3 regions of the Pseudomonas gebzensis genome follow, and region 3 is predicted to be linked to each of the others. Evidence: riboswitches for the same ligand, from Rfam matches in the RefSeq annotation. Region 3 holds a riboswitch; each other region holds the start of a gene.
What was found. A riboswitch is a leader RNA that binds a small molecule or an ion and turns the genes downstream of it on or off. The one in region 3 is predicted to bind cobalamin.
Positions count from the first base shown of each region.

Region 1: another riboswitch for cobalamin. It lies ahead of cobO (cob(I)yrinic acid a,c-diamide adenosyltransferase); the one in region 3 lies ahead of cobW (cobalamin biosynthesis protein CobW).
Region 2: another riboswitch for cobalamin. It lies ahead of SJI00_RS21445 (ABC transporter substrate-binding protein); the one in region 3 lies ahead of cobW (cobalamin biosynthesis protein CobW).

Region 1 covers NZ_JAXQNS010000002.1:102,752-105,007, reverse strand. The annotation lists gene SJI00_RS04550 (cobyrinic acid a,c-diamide synthase CobB) at 1-593, opposite strand, end outside; gene cobO (cob(I)yrinic acid a,c-diamide adenosyltransferase) at 590-1,201, opposite strand; cobalamin riboswitch at 1,324-1,528, opposite strand; gene SJI00_RS04540 (PQQ-dependent sugar dehydrogenase) at 2,014-2,256, shown strand, end outside.
Region 2 covers NZ_JAXQNS010000014.1:2,619-4,874, forward strand. The annotation lists gene SJI00_RS21440 (FecCD family ABC transporter permease) at 1-247, opposite strand, end outside; gene SJI00_RS21445 (ABC transporter substrate-binding protein) at 250-1,257, opposite strand; cobalamin riboswitch at 1,384-1,636, opposite strand; gene SJI00_RS21450 (acetyltransferase domain-containing protein) at 1,664-2,256, opposite strand, start outside.
Region 3 covers NZ_JAXQNS010000006.1:67,667-69,922, reverse strand. The annotation lists gene SJI00_RS12990 (CbtA family protein) at 1-313, opposite strand, end outside; gene SJI00_RS12985 (CbtB domain-containing protein) at 337-522, opposite strand; cobalamin riboswitch at 617-853, opposite strand; cobalamin riboswitch at 1,092-1,274, shown strand; gene cobW (cobalamin biosynthesis protein CobW) at 1,374-2,256, shown strand, end outside.

The sequences.
Region 1 (2,256 bases), on a different contig from region 3:
TCATTCAGCTCGCTGGCCTGCACCAGACCCAGGTGGCGGCTGGGCAGCTCGATGCCGCGCTCGCGCGACAGGCCGCCGTACCAGCGCAGCCCTTGCGTCAGGCTGCCTTCGAGCAGCTGTGCATGACGCAGGCTGCCCACCCGGTTGGCCAGCACGCCGGCGAACGGCAGGTCGGGTTGGTAGTGCGCCAGGCCCAGGGCCAGGGCGCCGAAGGTCTGGGCCATGGCCGTGCCGTCGATCACCGCCAGCACCGGTACGCCGAAATGCCGGGCCAGGTCGGCGCTGGAAGGCGTGCCGTCGAACAGGCCCATCACGCCCTCGATGAGGATCAGGTCGGCCTCGGCGGCCGCTTGCCAGAGCAGGCGGCGGCTTTCGGCTTCGCCGATCATCCACATGTCGAGCTGATACACCGGCGCGCCACTGGCGCGTTCGAGAATCATCGGGTCGAGAAAGTCGGGGCCGCATTTGAATACCCGCACCGTGCGGCCGAGGTTGCGGTGCAGCCGCGCCAAGGCGGCAGTGACGGTGGTCTTGCCTTGCCCAGAAGCCGGCGCCGCGATCAGTACCGCCGGGCAGTGACGCGGTTCGCTCACAGCTCAACGCCCTTTTGTGCGCGAATTCCGGCCTGGAAGGCATGTTTGAGCACACCCATCTCGGTCACGGTGTCGGCCAGCTCGTTCAACTCGGGCTTGGCGCCGCGACCGGTGACGATCACGTGCTGCATGGGCGGGCGGGCCTGGATGTCGCTGAGCACCTGGTCCAGATCCAGATAGCCGTGCTTGAGGGCGATGTTCAGTTCATCGAGCACCACGAACTGCACGGTCGGGTCTTGCAGCAACTGCCTGGAGACAGCCCACGCGGCTTCGGCGGCGGCGATGTCGCGTTGACGATCCTGGGTTTCCCAGGTGAAGCCCTCGCCCATCACGTGGTAGCTGACCTGCTCGGGGAAGCGTCGGAAAAACAGCTCTTCGCCGGTGCTGTTGCGGCCCTTGATGAACTGCACTACGCCGCAGCGCATGCCGTGGCCCATGGCCCGGGCGAGCATGCCAAAGGCCGAACTGCTTTTGCCTTTGCCATTGCCGGTCAGTACCAGCAACAGGCCGCACTCGTTAGGGGAGTTGGCGATGCGATCATCCATCACCGCTTTCTTGCGCTGCATGCGCGCCAGGTGGCGCTCGTCGCGCTCGGGGGATTCGCTCATGGGGGTCTCCGCGGGCCGTGGCGCTTCAAGCGAGCGCCGACAGGTCGATAAGGCAGGCAGGCACAGGGGCGCGCAGCAGCCATGGCCGAGGCCACGGAGCACCGCGCATCACCCTCCGTGATGCCGTTAGGCAGTGACAGGCCGGTCTCCGGGCTCGTGAGCGGGGCCTTGGCCCAGCGGCCTTGTGCGCGTTGTGCTTGCGCGAGGCCTGACTCACCTACCGTTGCGGGGGCAGCGCCGGATTCGTGCGTGCAACGCACCCACCGGCTTCCCAGTTTCACCCCGTTGGCAGCATGTCCATGGGGCACCTGAAACAAACGGCGAAGGTTAGAGGGTTGCACTCGGAGCGTCAATGAAGTGGGTGGTGAGCGCAGTGATTCTAGGCGGCGCCAGGCGCCAGAGGAGGTTGACAGAGCAGCCCGTGCTGCCTGTGCCAGGTCGGCTGTTCGCGAGCGAGCTCGCGCCTATAGATTGCTGCGGCTCAAGCCTGAACTGCGGCTCGAGTCCAATTTGTAGGCGCGAGCTCGCTTGCGATGGACCTCAACATTGACGCGAACACCTGACACAGCGCGGTGCCTGGGCGTTTTTCGCGAGCGAGCTCGCGCCTACAGGTTGCTGCGGCTCGAGTCCAGCCTGGACTACTGCTCGAGCCTACGGAGTAGGAGCGCCGACTGCCGCGATGGCCCGCGCAGCCGGCCTGATCCCGGCGCCGGGCACTGGCAGGGCACCCATCGCAACTGAACTACACCCTCCCCGGCGGCCTCTGATTTTGAAGCGGTGTCCCATTTGCGGAGGGTTCGTGCATGTTCCAGATGCGTATCGGTTTGCTTCTTGCCTTGACTACCAGCCTGGTCGCCTGCGGCGAATCTGCCCGGCTGCAGGTGTCTGACGGTATGGGCCCGGCACCCAAACTACCAGCACCGAACAAGACCTTGATCCCCACCGTCAACATTGCCCCCGCCATCGGCTGGCCCAACGGCGGTAAGCCGGTGGCGGCCAAGGGTACGCAGGTCCAGGCCTTCGCCACAGACCTCGACCACCCGCGCTGGCTGTAC
Region 2 (2,256 bases), on a different contig from region 3:
GCAGGATCACCCCACAGGTCGCCAGGCCCGCGCCGCACGCGGCCGCCACCAGGGTGCGGGGGAGGCGGTAGTTCCACACGATGCCGGCATCGATCGGGTCGATCGGGTAACCGGCCTGCCACAGGTGATTGGCCAACACCTGGAACACCACCTGCGGCGCCACAGCGGTTTCGCCGATGCTGATCCCGGCCAGCACGGCCGCCATCAGCGCCAGGGCGGCGAGGGCGCAGGCGGGCAGTACGCGCATGCTCACTGCGCCGCTTTACCGCTGGCGAACGCAGCAGACAGCGTCTCCAGCCCACGGAACAGGCGGATGCCGGCCTGCATGGCGTCGGCGTCGAGAATGATGATGCGGTCGTTCTTCACAGCGTCGAGGTGCTTGGCCACCGGATCGGTACGCAGAAATTCGAGTTTTTTCTGGTAGTCGTCTGCCGGGAAGCGGCGGCGGTCCATGCGCGCGATGATCAGCCAGGTTGGGTTGGCCTTGGCCAGGGTTTCCCAACCGACGGTAGGCCATTCCTCGTGCGACTCGACCACGTTGCGCACTCCGAGGGTCTGCAGCATGAAGTCGGCCACGCCCTGCCGGCCTGCGACGTAGGGGTCGATGTCCAGGTCTGCGCTGGAGAACCAGAACAGTGCGCTGGTGTTGGACAGGTCTTTGTCGGCCAACCGAGCCTTGGCCTTCTGCAGCCGGCCACGCAGGTCGGCGTTGAGCGCTTCACCGCGCGCCTGCACGTCGAAGATCTCGGCCAGTTGGCTGACGCTCTTGTAGAGGGTGTCGATCTGGAACGGCTGGAGGCGCGTGCCGTCGGCACCGGTGAGGTTGTCCTTGCCCTCGCAGTCCGAAGGCAGCAGGTAGGTGGGAATGTTCAGCTCGTGGAACTGCTCGCGTGTGCCCACCACGCCGTGCTCACCGACCATCCACTCGAACTGCGCCGTGACCAGTTGCGGGCGCTTGCCGACCACGGCTTCGAAGCTTGGGTCGTTGTAGGCCAAGCGCTCGACCTTGTCGTTCTGCGCCTTGTATTCGGGCAGTACGTCGTTGAACCACAGCGAAGTGCCGGCCAGGCGCTCGCCCAGGCCCAAGGCATAGAGTATTTCGGTGCCGGCCTGGCCAATGGTCACGGCGCGTTGTGGCGCCTGGGCGAAGGTCTGCGGCTTGCCGCAATTGTCGACGGTCAGCGGATAGTGGGTGGCGGCGGCCTGGGCCAGGCCAGACAGGCCCAAGCCTGCAATGAGGGCGGCGAAACGAAGCATGAAGACGATCTCCTATCGTGGTGCAGCGGGCCGCGCGCACGGACAGGCATCGTCGGCACCCCTTGCATGAAGGCAAGCGGCGCCACCCTGAACAGGGTGCCGATGGCCGTCCCGGACACCCCGCCGGTCGGTGATTGTGTGCCGGCAGGTCTCCTGACTGGTGCGTCATGGCCTGGCTCCAGCCTTCCCGGATCAGGCTCTGTGCGAAAGCGATCTGCAGCTGCGCAGAAGCGTTCGACCAGCGCCAGGTATCCAGTGGCATCGATGGAGCAGGCTCGGCACCTACAGTTGCGGGGGCAGTTTCGTTTGGCCGCGCGATCGAGCGGGCCACGAATTCCCTATTAATTCCTGAGGGGAAACCGGCGGGCGGCATGGTAGACCATCACCCGCAGGCCAGGGAACCTTTTCACAGGTATTTGAGCCAGGCAATGTCGCGCCGGCGTGCCTTGAGGCGGGCGAAAGCACGCACTGGCAGATAAAGCGCGGCGGCCAGGAGCACCGCACACAGCCACACCGCACCCATGCTGTCGAAGCCGAAGTATTGCCCGTGATTGAGGCCGAACGCCGCCACGCACAGCACATAGGCGACCTTCAGCACATACAGGTGCAGCAGGTAGAAGAACATCGGGGCTGCGCCCATCACTGCCAGTACACCGATCCAGCGTGCCTGGCCGGCCCGCTCGAAACCGCGCAGCAGCAACAGGCCGCAACCGAGCGTCAGGCACAGGAACAACAGCGACGGTGGGTACTTGGTGATGTTCATCAGGCTCATGAAGGTCTGCAGCGCGCTGGGGTAGCTGCTCCACGGCGCCTCACCGTAGCCATTGAGCACGCGCAGGCCGATGAAGGCCAGCAGCGCCAGCACAGCGACGATCAGCAGTCGGCGCTGACGCACGCTGGCATCGGCAGCGCGGGCGAACCACGGCCCCAGTGCGTAGCCCAGGGCGATCACGCCAATCCACGGCAGCACCGGGTAGGAGGTGCGCAAGCGCATGTGCT
Region 3 (2,256 bases):
CCCCGGTGGCCAGTCGATCGGGCTCGCGCAGGCTGTACAGCGCCGCCAGGATCAGCGCGAAGCCCACTGCGACCACCAGGTTGCCGCCGGTGGTAGACAGTACGCGCTGCCAGCCATCTTCCGGCTCCCACGCCTGGGCGGCGTGCTGGTGGGCCGTGGTCGTCTCGGCGTGAGCGTGAGCGGCGGGCGCGGCGTTTTCGTAGGTCTCGGCTTTGAGGATCAGCGGGCTGACCCACAGGCTTTGCAGCAAGGTCAGCAACAGCGCGGCAAGTAAGCCGCTGAACCCAGCGGTACGGGCGATGCGAGTGATCATGCGGGCGTACTCGAGGTGAGGGATCAATGGCAGGGGAAGGCGGCGCTGTGCCGTGTGTCATGGGCGGCGTTGTGCACCGCTTCGATGTGCGAGAAGCCGGCAAAGTACACCAGGCACAGGCCCAGCAGGCTGGCGCCGATGGCCAGGGTCAGGCGCTGGCTGAGGGTGGTTGGGGCAGTGATCGCAGGTTTGGCGCTGGTGACGGGCATGACGTAATCCTCGGCTGGGAAAACGGCAGGCCACGCGCGGCGGGCCCGGGCGCGAATGCGTCAGGTGCCTGCAACCGCGCCCGCCCACCGCGGGGGTTGATCGATGCGACAGGCCGGTCTCCGGGCTGGCGAGCAGGCGCCAGGCGCCTTGTACCACGCGTCCACCTTCCCACGCTTGAAGGGCACACCTTAGGCGCAGTGGCTACTTGGACGCTCAGCTCGCTTACCGTTGCGGGGGCAGCACCGGCCTTGTCTGGCCTGCTGTTGCAGACCGCGACGCACCGGTTTCCCGTTTCACCCCGTCAGGGGCACCTGAGGCACGTGCGCTTGGCACGCTCTGCACAGTCTTGGCACGCAGCCAGGCCGGCCGAAAACAGCACAGGCAAGATGCCCCAGAGCGTTTTCAACACCGCGTGAACAAGTAACAAGGCTTTACAGAGGCGCCAAGCAAATCATGCGGCGTATTTCCCCGTCAATCACCACCAGCGGTTGACCCCATGCAGGGCACTGCGTAGCCTTGCCGCTTTGAGGTTCCTGGGGAGTCATTTCCCTGGGCTAGGCACGGCCCCAGGGCGTCTGCGCGCAGCGCGCGAGCCTTTGGCCATGCCGAAGAGGGGAACGCGGTTCAAGCCGCGGCTGCCCCCGCAACTGTATGTACCGAAGCCGATCGGCATGGCCACTGCGCACGCGCAGCAGGCGCCGTTCAACGCTGCGGTGCGAGCCAGATGACCTGCCTCGACACGCATTCGACTATCAACCGGGCGGGGTGATCCGGTGGCGAGCACGTCCGGCCGTTCTGGTCGCGGGCGGTCGTCCTGCATGCCCGCGCCTTCTGCCAAGGGCACTGAGACATGAAAACACTGGCCAAGCTCCCCGTTACCATCGTCACCGGCTTCCTCGGCTCGGGCAAAACCACCTTGCTGCGGCACATGCTCGACAACGCCCAGGGCCGGCGCATCGCGGTCATCGTCAACGAGTTCGGCGAGCTGGGGATCGATGGCGATCTGCTCAAGCAATGCAGCATCGGCTGCAGTGAAGAAGAAGCTCAGGGCCGGGTGTACGAACTGGCCAATGGCTGCCTGTGCTGCACCGTGCAGGAAGAGTTCTTCCCGGTGATGCGTGAGCTGGTCGCGCGCCGTGGCGACCTCGACCACATCCTCATCGAAACCAGCGGCCTGGCCCTGCCCAAGCCATTGGTGCAGGCCTTCCAGTGGCCGGAAATCCGCAACGCCTGCACCGTCGATGCCGTCATTACCGTGGTCGACAGCCCGGCGGTAGCAGCGGGCACCTTTGCCGCCTTCCCCGATCAGGTCGACGCACAGCGCAAGCTCGACCCCAACCTCGACCACGAATCGCCCCTGCACGAACTGTTCGCCGACCAACTGGCCAGCGCCGACCTGGTGGTGCTGAACAAAGCCGACCTGATCGACGCCGCCGGCCTGGCGCGCGTGCGCGCCGAGGTGCAGGAAGAGCTGCCGGCGGCGGTCAAAGTGATCGAAGCGAGCAGCGGCCGCTTGCCGTTGGACGTGCTGCTGGGGCTGGGTGCCGAGTCCGAGGTGCACATCGATGGCCGCCGTACCCACCACGACTCGCATCACGATGACGACGGCGAGCACGATGACCACGACCACGACGCCTTTGACTCGATCTCGCTCGATCTGCCCGAAGCCGATGAGCGCCTGCTGCTCGATGCCCTGAGCACCCTGGTCGCCGAGTTCGGCATCCTGCGCGCCA